One region of the Lysinibacillus sp. BS3 genome, then DNA from elsewhere that is predicted to be linked to it. Evidence: riboswitches for the same ligand, from Rfam matches in the RefSeq annotation. Region 1 holds a riboswitch; the other holds the start of a gene.
The links. A riboswitch is a leader RNA that binds a small molecule or an ion and turns the genes downstream of it on or off. The one in region 1 is predicted to bind FMN.
Positions count from the first base shown of each region.

Region 2: linked by a shared signal. The riboswitch ahead of AAJG31_RS07340 (ECF transporter S component) and the one ahead of tnpA (IS200/IS605 family transposase) in region 1 are both predicted to bind FMN.

Region 1 is NZ_CP154860.1:1,177,574-1,184,768, forward strand. Features, by position in the region: gene AAJG31_RS06155 (spore germination protein) at 1-504, opposite strand, end outside; gene ribE (6,7-dimethyl-8-ribityllumazine synthase) at 643-1,125, opposite strand; partial or broken gene ribB (3,4-dihydroxy-2-butanone-4-phosphate synthase) at 1,144-1,770, opposite strand; gene ribE (riboflavin synthase) at 1,795-2,433, opposite strand; FMN riboswitch at 2,633-2,758, opposite strand; gene tnpA (IS200/IS605 family transposase) at 2,909-3,385, opposite strand; FMN riboswitch at 3,607-3,732, opposite strand; gene AAJG31_RS06180 (YibE/F family protein) at 3,953-5,077, shown strand; gene AAJG31_RS06185 (YibE/F family protein) at 5,074-5,850, shown strand; gene AAJG31_RS06190 (DHA2 family efflux MFS transporter permease subunit) at 6,216-7,195, shown strand, end outside.
Region 2 is NZ_CP154860.1:1,410,461-1,417,655, forward strand. Features, by position in the region: gene AAJG31_RS07335 (sodium-dependent transporter) at 90-1,436, opposite strand; gene AAJG31_RS07340 (ECF transporter S component) at 1,656-2,243, opposite strand; FMN riboswitch at 2,462-2,647, opposite strand; gene AAJG31_RS07345 (RNA polymerase subunit sigma) at 2,791-4,077, opposite strand; gene sigX (RNA polymerase sigma factor SigX) at 4,074-4,607, opposite strand; gene AAJG31_RS07355 (ATP-binding protein) at 4,686-6,461, opposite strand; gene AAJG31_RS07360 (response regulator transcription factor) at 6,454-7,170, opposite strand.

The DNA of each region.
Region 1 (7,195 bases):
TGTTTTAGAACGCTTACCAATTTCTAATGTCTCTACACTAAAAGAATTAGTCGGTAATCGTTTTCTTAATAAAGCAATATTAATAAAAACATCTTCAATAAAGTCATCTCTAGGTCCCTTTACTACTAGTTCTAATGTTGTTTCCCCAGGCTCTCGATTGGGTCTTTTTGAAATATCACTAGAATAAAGTAATTGATTTTCTTCAAAATACAGTAAAACATGGCCTTTATAGACCCTAGTTACCGCATCCTCTTTCGATAAAATCTTTTGTAAATAGGGAATGTGTAAATGCTGTTCAATTTCTTCCTCTAGCATGTCCTCAGTGACATTGCTTAACAAAGATTGAACACGTTGAACAACCACAGTTTGAAGTATTTGCTCATTGACCATTGCATCACAAGTTATCAAATGTACTGTATATTGCTGAAAATTATATTGTTGGAAAATCACATCAGCAGAGCGTTGAAATAGTGATTTCAACATTTTCAAATTAATTTGTTCCATTGATGAAATACTTCTCATCTCCTACTGAGCCAGCTCAAGATTAGTACATTTATGAAAACAATCACCTTCAATAAATACACTTAAGCATATTTTTCCCATGGTTGTTCAAAATATTCAAAGAAACAAATGTTGTGACGACTATTCAAATTGTCCTGATCCAATCATTTTCTTTAGATTTGCCATCTCAATTGCAGACATTGCAGCATCATAGCCTTTATTACCAGATTTCGTTCCTGCACGTTCAATTGCCTGTTCAATATTTTCGGTAGTAACAATTCCAAAAATAACAGGTACATTCGTTGACAATGACACATTGGCAATGCCTTTTGCCGATTCATTACAAACATAGTCATAGTGTGTTGTAGAGCCACGAATAACAGTACCTAAACCAATAATAGCATCATATTTCTTCGTTTCTGCCAGTTGTTTCGCTATAAAAGGAACTTCAAAAGCTCCTGGCACCCATGCAACATCAATAGATGCAGAATCAACCCCATGACGAGTTAAACCATCCATTGCCCCATCCAATAATTTGCTAGTAATGAACTCATTAAAACGACCCACTACTACTGCAATTTTCAAATCCGTTCCAATTAATTGTGCTTCAAATGTTTGACCCATTGTTCCTTCTCCTTTTTACATAGAAATTTTAGTTTTATTAGTGGATAATTGTTTACGATAAGCAACCAATGCTTCTATCGAGATCATTTTTAAGCCATGATGTGCAGCGTAATTTGTTAGTTCTTCAAACCGAAGCATGTGCCCATCATCACCCATAATTTCGCAAATAACACCTGCAGGTACGCTATGACAAAGCTTCGCTAGATCAATAGTGGCCTCCGTGTGCCCTCTCCGTTCCAGCACTCCTTGCTCTTTCGCAATCAACGGAAAAATATGGCCTGGTCGACGAAAATCAGTTGGCTTAGCTTGCTTTTCTATCATTCTTTGTATCGTTAGCGCACGCTCAAAGGCGCTAATCCCTGTCGTTGTTTCTACATGATCGATACTTACCGTAAATGCGGTTTGATGGTTATCTGTATTGTGCTGAACCATTGGATATAAATCTAGCTTTTGTGCAAGCTGCTGCGAAATCGGCGTACAAATTAAACCTCTACCATTGGTTGCCATAAAGTTGATTGTTGCTGGTGTGATGAATTCAGCGAGTGCCAGAAGATCTCCTTCATTTTCTCGATCCTCATCATCAACCACCACAATCATATTGCCCTGCCTTAAATCCTCTATGGCTTCTTCAATTGAATGTAGCACGATGATCAACTCCTATTCTGTGATTTAAAAACCATGTTGTGCTAAATAATCTCTTGTAATAGCTGGCGTTGTTTGCCCCTTTTTTAATTGCCCTATAATGTATTTTCCAACTAAATCGGTTTCGATATTAACGATTGCTCCAACCCTCTTCATACCTAAAACGGTTTCTTTGTAAGTATGAGGAATAAGTGAAATTGTGACACTATTGGCTTCAACATGAAAAAGGGTTAAGCTTGTGCCATCAATTGTTATGGAACCCTTTGGAATACAAAAGTTGGTTAGCTCCTCTGACATTTCGATATCAATATAAACGGCGTTTGCTACTGGACGTTTTCGCAAAATTTTGCCGACTCCATCAACATGACCAGCAACAAAATGGCCACCAAATCGTCCATTAGCAGGCATGGCACGCTCCAAATTAACAGAATCGCCTATTGCCAGCTGCTGTAGATTTGTTGCTTTGACTGTTTCAGGCATAACATCCATCGTAAGCTGCTGTTGTGTGAAATTTGTCACTGTTAAACAAACTCCATTGACCGCTATACTGTCACCAAGCTTGACATCCTCCGTTATCTTAGCTGATTGAACCGTAATTTCCATACTGTCCCGATCGCTTTGCACGGCTTTTATGATACCAATATCCTCTACAAGTCCTGTAAACATTCCATCACCTACTCTACTTTATTAGCACTTCTATCCTTTACTTTTAAAGTTGATCCACCTGTTTTTGTGCCTTATCCTTCTCCCTTCTCTCGTTAGCAATAAAAAATAAAAACCCCTTTACATCAAAGGGGTTTTGGGAGTATAAGACATCAACAAATAAGCCTATTTGAAAACAATTTTTTCATAGACCGTCATCTCATTCGTTCTTCTCCCATCCAGACTATCACTGTCGGTTTTGGATTTGCACCAAATCAGCTTGCGCTCACGGACTTTGAATTGCTTCATCACCGCCGATTGGGAATTTCACCCTACCCCGAAGAACATCTTCTATTCGATTGTAGCTAAATCAGAACCACCAGTCTAACTGGTGGTTTGCTCTACGCGTGAAACGCTGGGGTACTGGCCCATGTCTAAAGACACACTGAAAGGTCCGCCAACCGCACTCCGTTTTCACGCTACCACTAAAGTGGTTTTATTATTTTCGCTTTTTTGCTTGTATTTCTTCTCCTGTAAATGGATCAATGAATTCTTTCATGGTCATTTGATCCTCAAGTATATCCTCTTGCAATTGATTTTTTATATATTCCTGTATGATTTTTCTGTTTCGTCCTACTGTATCTACATAATATCCGCGACACCAAAACTTCCTATTTCCATATTTGTATTTCAGGTTCGCATGCCGATCGAATATCATTAAACTACTCTTCCCTTTCAAATAACCCACAAACGATGAAACACTTATTTTTGGTGGAATACTCACCAACATATGAATGTGATCAGGACAGGCTGTGGCTTCAATGATTTCTACTCCTTTTCTTTCACATAACTGGCGAAGAATTCTACCTATATCTGCTTTGATTTGTCCATAAATAATCTGCCTTCTATATTTTGGCGCAAAGACGATGTGATACTTACAATTCCATGTCGTGTGTGCTAAACTTTTATTATCCATTTGGAGCCCCTTTCGTACGAAGTCGGTTGACCAGACCTGATTTCATTGTACGGCTGGGGTTTTTTTCTTGTCCATAGCTAGAAGCTCTTTGGAACCCCTCGCATAGCAAGGGGTTTTCAAAATATACAAAAAAACTTCCCACAAGATGATTGGGAAGTTTTGTAATAAATGCATAGTCAAATAAACCTTCTAAATTAGTATCAATTTAAAAAGTTCGCATTTTTACCCTTCTCCCATCCAGACTGTAACTGTCGGTTTTGGATTTGCACCAAATCAGCTTGCGCTCACGGACTTTGAATTGCTTCATCACCGCCGATCGGGAATTTCACCCTACCCCGAAGAATATTTTTATTTAGCTAGTCTTACGATAACACTATTTTATTATATTATCCATCCTTCTTTTTAAATTTTTTTCGAAGCATAAATTTTAAACAGCTCTGACTCGACTTGAAAAATGTAAAAGATATTATTAAAATGATGACATTTAACCTGTTTATGGAACTTCTTCATCAAAAAAACGTTCCTTTACAAGTGACTATTCAGTCTAGCAGTTTGGAGGTCATTTACTTGACATTTTTTAAAAATATACCTTTTAAACAAGCTATTTTCTATGCCCTATTAGCACTCTGTTGTGGGGTTTCGATCGTTTTCGTACATCATAACGAACAATTTTATGATCGACCGATAGCGGAAATAACGCAAGTGGATGTAACAGCATCAGAACCCATGACAGATATGTATGAAAATGAGGATTTTTTGTTTACACAGGAGATTATGGCCATTATCAAAAATGGTCAGCATAAGGGGCAATCCATTCATTTGACGAATGACTATTCTTCGTCTGGTGCTTTTGATCAAGAATACCATGTAGGCAATGAAATCTTTGTCACGCTAGATGATCGCAAAACACAATCTGTTTTAACAGGAACCATTCTCGATTTAAAACGAGATCAAACCATGGTAATGATTGCATGGATTTTTATTTTTGCCCTACTTATTGTAGGTAAAAGACAAGGCTTATTTTCTATCATTAGTTTGAGTGTCAATGCTGTGATTTTATCATTCGCATTAGATCTTTATGTGAAGCATGGGGGCGTAAGCCTGTTATTAGTCAGCGGCATTTGCGCCCTGCTATTTACGATTATTTCGCTACTACTTATTAGTGGATTGCATACAAAAACATATGTAGCCATCGTGTCCACACTTTTAGGCACTGTTATAGCGCTTATCATAAGCTCTATTGTAATGTGGTTGACAGGTGAAAATGGTCTTCGTTATGAAGAAATGCAATTTTTAACACGTCCTTATCGTACTGTCTTTATGGCAGGTTTATTTATTGGCTCACTTGGGGCAGTAATGGATGTTTCTATTACAATGGCTTCCTCAATTTTTGCTTTATACGAGCAAGATCCTACAATCTCTGTCAAGGCTCTTAAATCTTCGGGACATGAAATCGGTAAAGATATTATGGGTACCATTACAAGTATCTTATTCTTTGCCTACCTTTGCGGCTCCATACCTATGATTATTCTCTATTTAAAAAATTCTTCCACATTAGGGCTTACATTGTCCTTAAATCTTTCTTTAGAATTAGCCCGTGCCTTAGCAGGGGGTATTGGTGTTGTCCTTACGATTCCTATCAGTCAGTATACCGCTATATTTTTCATTAATCGAAAGAGGGTTCAAGGATGAATGTTGTCGTCTTATTAGCAGTTATATTATTCGTGTTAATGGTACTTGTCGGCGGTAGACAGGGGATACGCTCATTTCTTTCTTTATTCCTAAACTTTGGTGTGCTCTTTGTCACCATTTTTTTAATGACAAACCCTAAAAATAGCCCCATCATCTTGACGTTTATTGCCTGTACGGTCATTAGCTGTATTAGTCTTTTCTATATCAATAAAACAAACAGTAAAACCATTACAGCCTTTATCTCGACGATGGTGACGATAGGTGTGTTACTACTCTTTATTACCTTTGTAACGGAAAAGTCGATGATCCAAGGGTTTGGCGAAGAATCAACTGAAGAAATCAGCATCTTTTCTCTCTACATTGGTGTTAATTTTGTGCAGATTGGTGCATCAGTCATCATTATGAGTACGATAGGTGCCATTATGGATGTAGCCATTTCCATCGCTACCTCTATGCATGAGATTTTTTATCGCAATCCTTCGATTAGTAGAAAAAAATTATTTACAGCTGGCTTAAGCATAGGAAGAGATATATTAGGAACCTATACCAATACGTTATTTTTTGCTTTCTTTGGTGGCTATTTAAGCTTATTAATCTGGTTCAAGGACCTCTCCTATTCGATTGGGGAAATTGTTAACTCCAAGGTTTTTAGTGCCGAAATGACAACCATTTTTTGTGCAGGAATCGGCATTGCATTGATTATTCCGATTGCCGCCTGCATCAATGCCTTTTATTTAATTCGAACACGCGAAAAAACAGAAAAACTTTTATAAAAATTACCAGTACCTATCATGCATTTGTGATAGGTGCTCGTCGTTTCTCCTCTAATTCATTCAAAAAATGAATGCTATGTCAAAAATGTTTGTCCAAATTGTGAAATCGTATAGATGAAGCTAGAATTAATACTTACATTCGAGAAAATTTTTTTGCTATAGTAAAAATCAGAAAAGCCAGTATCGTGGAGGTGTACTGGCTAATAGGAAAAACGATCGCTGATAATCCACATCACGATAACATCGTCATGGTCATTTTATTGTGCAGAAAATAAAAGATTGCTAGAAATTCGTCTATTAATTTCTAAATATTCTGTATTTTAATCTCCTATGATCGTCTAACATTTATTAAAGGAGCTTTTACTGTGAATAAAGAAATAAAAACAAGTCCGATTATGGCTGCTCTCTTAGTAGCTGGCTTTGTAGGATTGTTTAGTGAGACAGCATTAAATATTGCACTTGGAGAGCTAAGCCTGCTCTTCGATGTGGACGCTACAACCATCCAATGGCTTGCAACAGGATACTTTCTCACATTAGGCATTTTAGTACCTGTAACAGGCATTTTAATGCAAAAGTTTACTACTCGCCAAATGTTTATGGCGTCTTTACTCTTTTCGATAATCGGTACTATACTTGCCGCAGTCGCACCCGTTTTTGCTGTCCTACTTTTAGCACGTATTATTCAAGCAGCAGGACTTGCGATTATATTACCTTTAACGCAAAATGTGATTTTCACAATTTTCCCAGCTAATAATCGTGGTAGTGCTATGGGCGTAATGGGTCTCGTTATTTTAGCTGGACCCGCTTTCGGTCCAACCTTGGCTGGGATGATTTTAGATAGTTTGTCCTGGCACTGGATATTCTGGGTTACCATCCCCTTCCTATTATTCTCCATTATTTTTGGCTTTATCTTTATTCCTAATGTAAATGAAATAAAGCAGCTGGCTATTGATCTTTGGTCCATTCTCTTATCTACCATTAGCTTTGGTGGCATCGTTTATGGTGTCAGTGCTGGCGGAGATTTAGGCTGGTCAAATATTACTGTACTAGGCACCATTTTGCTAGGTGTAATCGCCTTATGTTTATTTGTAATACGTCAATTGAAAATGCAACATCCGATGTTAAATTTGACAGCGTTTCAATACCCCATGTTCGTGTTAGGTCTTCTTATGAATATGATTACCTTCTTCAATATGTTGTCTATGCTGGTAGTGCTTCCTATGTATATGCAAATGGTCCTTTTCGTATCGGCTTTTGGGACAGGTTTAATGTTGCTTCCTGGTAGTCTATTAAACTGTATATTAGCCCCTACAATTGGTAAATTCTTCGATAAATATGGCCCTCG
Region 2 (7,195 bases), 230 kb from region 1:
AATAGAAATCCATTTCTACCTTTCTATTGGCTGTTATGTTTTTAACACTAAGAGAAGGTATTTTTCCTATGGCAGAATATACCTTTTCTTTAATACTGCAGTAGCATATTAACAAACACAACTAGAATGATAATCGGTACAACAACTAGCATTAACATACGATATGTCGAATAATAGCCTTGTCCCATTTGACTACCCGTTAGCAATTCTCTCTTCACAAAATCTTTATCCACTACATAGGCAATAAAAATAGCAATGAATAAATTCCCTAGCGGAAGCATGATATTCGACACTAAAAAATCGGTTGCATCAAAGATACTTTTCTCAAAAATCATTATATCCGATAAAACACTCGAAGAAAGTGCTGCTGGAATAGCTGCAATAAATACGACTATACCAAGTAAAAGTGTCCACATTGGACGGGATTTCTGACTATGCTCCATAAATGCCGCGACGATAATCTCATATAAACTAAATGATGACGTTAATGTAGCAAATAAAAATAGCAATAAAAACATGGCTAAAAACACTTCACCAAATGGCATTTGACTAAATGCTGTTGGTAGCACCATAAATAGCAAACCTGGACCCGCTGCTGGCTCTAAATCAAAGGCGAACACAACAGGGAAAATCGCTAAACCTGCTAAAAATGAAACAAGCACAGTTAACAGCACTACAGAACCCGCTGAATTCGGAAGACTGACATCTTTTTTTAGATAAGAGCTATATGTAACTAAACAAGAAAAGCCTACTGCTAACCCAAAGAACGATTGCCCTAGGGCTTCTAATAATGCCTTACCCGTAATATTCGAGAAATCAGGCCATAAGAAGAATTTTACCCCTTCCATTGCCCCATCTAATGTAACTGCACGCACAACAAGGACAATGAACATTATGAAAAGTAACGGCATCATCCATTTATTGGCCTTTTCAATCCCATTTTGTACACCTAATGAAATCACAAGTACGTTGGCTAATGTAAACAACACTAGACCAACTAGCGTAATCCAAGGCGTGCCTATAATTTTTCCAAATAATTCAGTTGGATCTACTGCTGGATCAATTACCGCGCCAGCTACACCTAGCCCGCTATAAATAAAGATCCAACCTCCAACTACGCTATAAAAAGTTAATAATAAAAAACAGCCTAGCACGCCCATTCGACCAATCCAAGCCCAGCCTGGCTTAGTTGGAGCAATTTTTTTATACGCTGTTACAGCCTCGGATTGTGTACCACGTCCTAAAACATACTCGGACAATAACATCGGTAGTCCTATTAACAAGGTAAATAACACAAAGATAAGGAAAAATGCTCCTCCACCACTTTGTCCTGTTACATAGGGAAGTTTCCAAATTGCCCCTAGTCCGATCGCCGCACCAGCTGATGCTAAAATAAAACCTAATTTACTAGACCATTGTCCTTTTTTTCCACTCATCTCTTCAAACTCCTCAAACATTCTAAACTCTTCTCTATTTTACATGAAAATATAGCTTTCGACTAGGTTATAATTATAAAGTACTAGTTAGCTTTTTTACCCCATTACTTTTTTCTATATTTATCCGTTAGTTTTGCCTTTCTATTCTTCACACCTTTCCCTATCCATCATTCCTTCCAACAAAAAACCTCAGGTATGTTCACCCGAGGTTAGTAAAAATTATTTTGTTATATAGATAGAACGCTGGCGGTCGATCCACTTGCGCATAGTTGTAAATAAAAACGCCATAATAGCCGTTAATAAAATACCTTTCACAATGTTAAATGGTAAAATCCCAGCGATAATCATTTTATAAAGTGAGTCACCTACAACAGGTTCCATTCCTAAGAAGTATGTGTACATCGGTAAAAATACTGCGTAGTTTAAAATACTCATCCCTACTGCCATTACGACTGTTCCAGTCGCTAAACCTCCAACAAGACCAGCAATTGTTTTAAAGCGATTAAAAATAAGGCTTACAGGCAAAATAAATAAAATACCTGTTGCAAAGTTGGCAATATGACCTACTGGCACACCTGTTGGCGTTCCAGAGAAAATCCAATCCAATACATTTTTAAATAATTCTACTAAAATACCAGCTACAGGCCCCATTGTGATGGCTGCTATTAATGCAGGCATATCACTAAAGTCGACTTCCAAGAATGCTGGGAATGGTGGAATTGGGAAATTAAAAAGCATTAATAAAAACGAAATACTGCTCAGCATGCCAATCGTAATAAACGATTGAAGTTTAACATTTTTCTTCATAGAAAACTCTCTCCTCTTTGCTGATTCAATCTCGCAAGAAGAAAGGTGACGATCTTTCAATTGTTAGCACGAAAAAAACCCTTATGCATAAAGAGCACAAGGGAGAAAGGCATGACGAATAGGCGTCAATTTAAACTATTTTTGAGCACTGTTTAAAAAGCCATACAAAAAAAGCGCTCGGTCATAGTTTATTTCATAACAATGAATGACGATCGTACCTCCATCTTCTCCCATCCAGACTTTAACTGTCGGCCTCGGAATCACACCAAGTCAGCCATGCAAATAAATTTGCACAGGTCGCGGGCTGAAGAGCGAAGCATAAACCATTCGAGTTAATGGAAACATTAACGGTTCACCACTCTATTACCGCCGGTCGGGATTTTCACCCTGCCCCGAAGATGAATCATATTATTTTATACTACAACCTTACTATAATTAATTATTAAGAAAAAGTAAATAGTTCTGCTTAAAAAATTCCGATTAGATTTGTAAGTATTGTAAAAATGGAGCATTCCATGTTACAGGAATGCTCCATTTTTGATTTTGACTAAGGCATATATTGTTTATTTGGCCCCACAGGCTTTGGCAAATACGTTTTTAAATCGAATCCTTCCCAGCTTTCTTGGACCACATTATCCAAGCGTAATTGTTGGTCAAAGCTAGCAGCAGTTAACATCATAGCTTCAATCAATTGGGTAGCGCGAATTGGCTCCATCGATGCTAAATCTAAGGGAATATCGAATGTTACGACTACACCTTCTGCTTCCTCTTTCACGGTATATGTTACATTTTCAGGAACCACTGTTACATAAACATCATCATTTTTGTTTTTCATTAGTGTAAGTGCCTCTGTAACATTAGCAAATGTTTGACGGAAATCTGGTGACAGATATTCTGCCCCACTACCATCTTGGTATAAATAATAATTAAAATGCTTGGCGTTTGTTAATGACATAGCTTGACTTGGCTCACCCTCCTGAGAAAACTCATAAGGTGTGCCATCTTCATTTTGAATCTCAACTTCCGTATATTCAGAATCCGAGAAGGTATCCTCTAAAGTCCCTTTGTACTCATTAACGGTAGCTGATGCAACATCATAGTCATTGTCCTTTGGTAATACGTGGACAAGCTTGTCTTCCTTCTCCTTCAGTTCACCTTTAAAAGGATGATAATCCGTAAACCCTTTGGCTTCTTCATCTATTTGAGGAGCATATTTTTCATACATCTGTAGGGTAGAAGGCTTTTCAGTTCCAAAATCAGTTGCTACACGCTCATTTGGTATCACATATGTCATTGGAACACTTTCTGCATCGCGTCCTGCCAAACCAATACGGAAAACGACAGCATCTTTCACATCTTCCTCATAGACAGACGACCGTAAAGATAACATACGCTCATGCTCCGATACAATACTGGATTGAAGTGCCTCATCCTGGGTAGCTGCCTCTTTAGCAGAACGATCTTCCTGTAACGTAGAGTAATTAGCCGTTTCTGGCGTACTAGCTAGATCTTTTTGGCTAGCGTCATTATTCATGAACATGAAGCCAACGAGTACCGTTATCGCGAAAACTGCTGCTACACTCGTAAAAATCGGCATTTTTCGGAACTTAAATCGTGATGGTCGTTCATCTTGTATTAAAGATTTACTTTCTTGTTGTGCTTCTTCATTCTCTATAGGTTGTTGTATCGCTTCTTGTAGGTGACTATTATCCTGCAAGCGAGCATCTGCCATTAACCGATTTAATATTTCTTCTTTTGAACGGCGGTCAGAAAGCTTAGGGGCATTGTTCAAGACATGTTCAAGCTGTTCATCATCAAATGGCTTATGCGTCATTGCCGTTTCGCCTCCTGTTCTCTAATCGGCTGTAGCTGTTGCCTTAAAAATTTAATGGCTCGATGCTGGGTCGTTTTTACCTTAGCTTCTGTCCAATCTAGTATTTGCGCTGTTTCTGCAATCGATAAATCTTGAAAATAGCGCATAATAATGACCATTTTTTGGTCTCCTGTACAGTTTTCAAGTGCTGATTCTACCTGCATAAATTCATCACTGGCCTGTAGCATATCTTCCGGTGATGGCGTGGTTGAATGGAGCTGTTCCGTTTCCCAGTCAAAGAAATCATGTGAATGCTTTTGACGTACAGCTTGCTTTCTAAAATGATCAATTGCTACATTTTTAGCAATAGCAAATAGCCAAGTTTTCTCACTACTATTGCCTGCAAATTGATCGTATGAGCGCAACACTCGTACATAAACTTCATGTGCTAAATCTTCGGCAAGTGTACGGTTTTTTACTAAATATATTAAAAACTGAAACACGTCTTGGTGATATGCATCGTATAGTCGATGGAACACGGAGTCATTCAAAGCACTCCACCCCCGTTCTATAATATTTGTCGTCTTACATTCATAGAAGTTACAGCCAATTAATAGCAATACTTGTTATTAATCGAACGGTAAATAAAACGTGAAGGTCGTACCCTCTTTCAACACACTGTCTACCATAATATTACCTGAGTGTGCCTTCACAATATTTCTAGCAATGGCTAAGCCGAGACCAGTTCCACCCTTGGAACGAGTACGTGCCTTATCTGCTTTATAAAAACGTTCAAAGACATAGGGTAAGTCCTCTTGAGGAATGCCATGTCCTGTATCTTGAACAGATATTTTAGCAAATGTCGGCTCCTGCTCTACTTTTACAGTCACAGACCCTTCATCTGTATGTCTCAGGGCATTGTCAACTAAATTTGTAAGCACTTGTTCAATGCGATCCTCATCTATATTAATCATGGCCTCGTCATTAAATTCACTCTCAAACAGCAGACGAACGTGCTTTTCTTTTGCTACCTGTGCAAATTTTTGTGTAATACGTTCAAAAGTAGAATTAATTGGTAATTCATCTTTATAAAGAGTCATATGCCCTGATTCCATACGTGCCAAATCTAATAAATCTGTCACAAGGCGACCCATTCGCTTCGATTCATCATAAATAATTTTGGTAATCTCATTTCGCTCTTCCTGATCCTGAATAAAATCGTCATCCATTAATGCTTCTGAGTAACCTTGAAGCATGGCAATCGGTGTCCGAAGCTCATGAGAGACATTCGCAATAAAATCCGATCTTAGTTTTTCTAAGCGATGCTGTTCAGTCATATCACGAATAACAGCGACAGCACCACGTATCATTTCCCCACTATAAAGAGGACTAATGGTAAATGTATAATAGCTGCCATCCATTTCAATTTCCTCTTCTAGTTTATCCTCAAACATCAGTGCATGATCAAGCATATGATACAGCTCAGGTGGAATTGGTTTAGCACTTTGGGAGCCTTTGTTGACAAACCATTTTTGCATCAGACGTTCGGCTGGTGGATTACTTAATAATATTGTACGATCTCTATTAAACGTAATCACTGCATCTGTCATAGATGTCAAAATATTAGAAAGCTGTTCGTTTTCTTGATTGATAACCTCTAAATTATGCTTTAATTGACGGCCCATTTGGTTGAAGGCAACGGCAAGCTGACCAATTTCGTCATTTTGGGTAGTAGGCATTTTCGCTTCAAAATTCCCTTTTGCAATTTCAAAAGCTAATTCACGCATTTTTCTTAATGGCGAAGTTATACGTGAAGAAAGGAAGAATGCGAAGAATGTCGTCAACACAAATGCTATGAAGGCTGCTAAAAAGACAATTTTCGTAGTTTCCTTAGACGTTTTATGTAGCGCATCTGGGCTTTGGTAGATGAAGACAGCTCCATGTACTGCATTTTCAACATTTAGGGGAAAACCAAGTACGACATAAGATTCCATCTTTTCTTGATCAGTTGAAGAAGGCATCATCATTTCTTTAATAATCGGCTCATCTGATTGAAACACTTCATGAAAAGATTTATTGGCTAATATAGTATCTTGTATTTCTTTTTTGTTGACACCCTCTTGCATCGCAAAGGACACTTCAACATGACTGATAGCGATCAATGCATTGGTTCCTGTAGGTAAAATATCTTTTAATAATTCAGAGGTAGATTCGGCTGTTTCATTGTCATCTACTATACTTGCTACCGTTGCTGCTGTTTGTCGCAATGAAATTTCTGCTTGCTGCATATGGTAATTTTGAAGAAATTCAAGCATTAATACCGTGAAAACAAATAATACAAATGAAACGAGAAGCAATATGGTTACCCATAGCTTCCCGACAACACTATTCCATATTCTATTCATTGACAACCTCAAATTTGTATCCAACGCCCCAAACCGTCACAATCATTTTAGCAGCGTTTTCAGAAACTCGGTTGAGCTTTTCACGTAAACGTTTTACATGTGTGTCTACTGTGCGTAAATCACCAAAGAAGTCATAATGCCATACCTCTTTTAGTAGTTGTTCACGGTCAAATACTTTGTCTGGCGATTTCGCTAAAAAGTACAGCAATTCATACTCTTTCGGTGTTAAATTAACCTCAATGCCTTCTGCAGTCACACGATGTGCATCATGGTCAATCATTAAGTGTTGGAACACCACTAAATCTTTTGAAGAAGATGCATTAGTCGTTGGTGAGAAAGCCTGTGAACGACGTAAAATAGCCTTCACACGTAACACAACCTCACGAGGACTAAATGGTTTTACGATATAGTCATCTGCACCAAGCTCAAAGCCTTGTACACGGTTCGCTTCTTCGCCTTTGGCAGTTAATAAAATAATTGGTGTTGCTGCGCGCTCTCGAATTTCTGCACACACTTCTAGCCCATCTTTTTCAGGCATCATAATATCAAGTAAAATACAGTGATACTCTTTTTCTAAAGATTTCTCGATCGCTTGTTCTCCATTTTCGGCCTCGTCAACAAGGTATCCTTCTCGCTCAAGATACATTTTTAATAAGCGGCGAATACGATCCTCGTCATCTACTACTAATACTGAAATATTTTCTGACACTTTCACGATCCCTCTCTTCCATCTT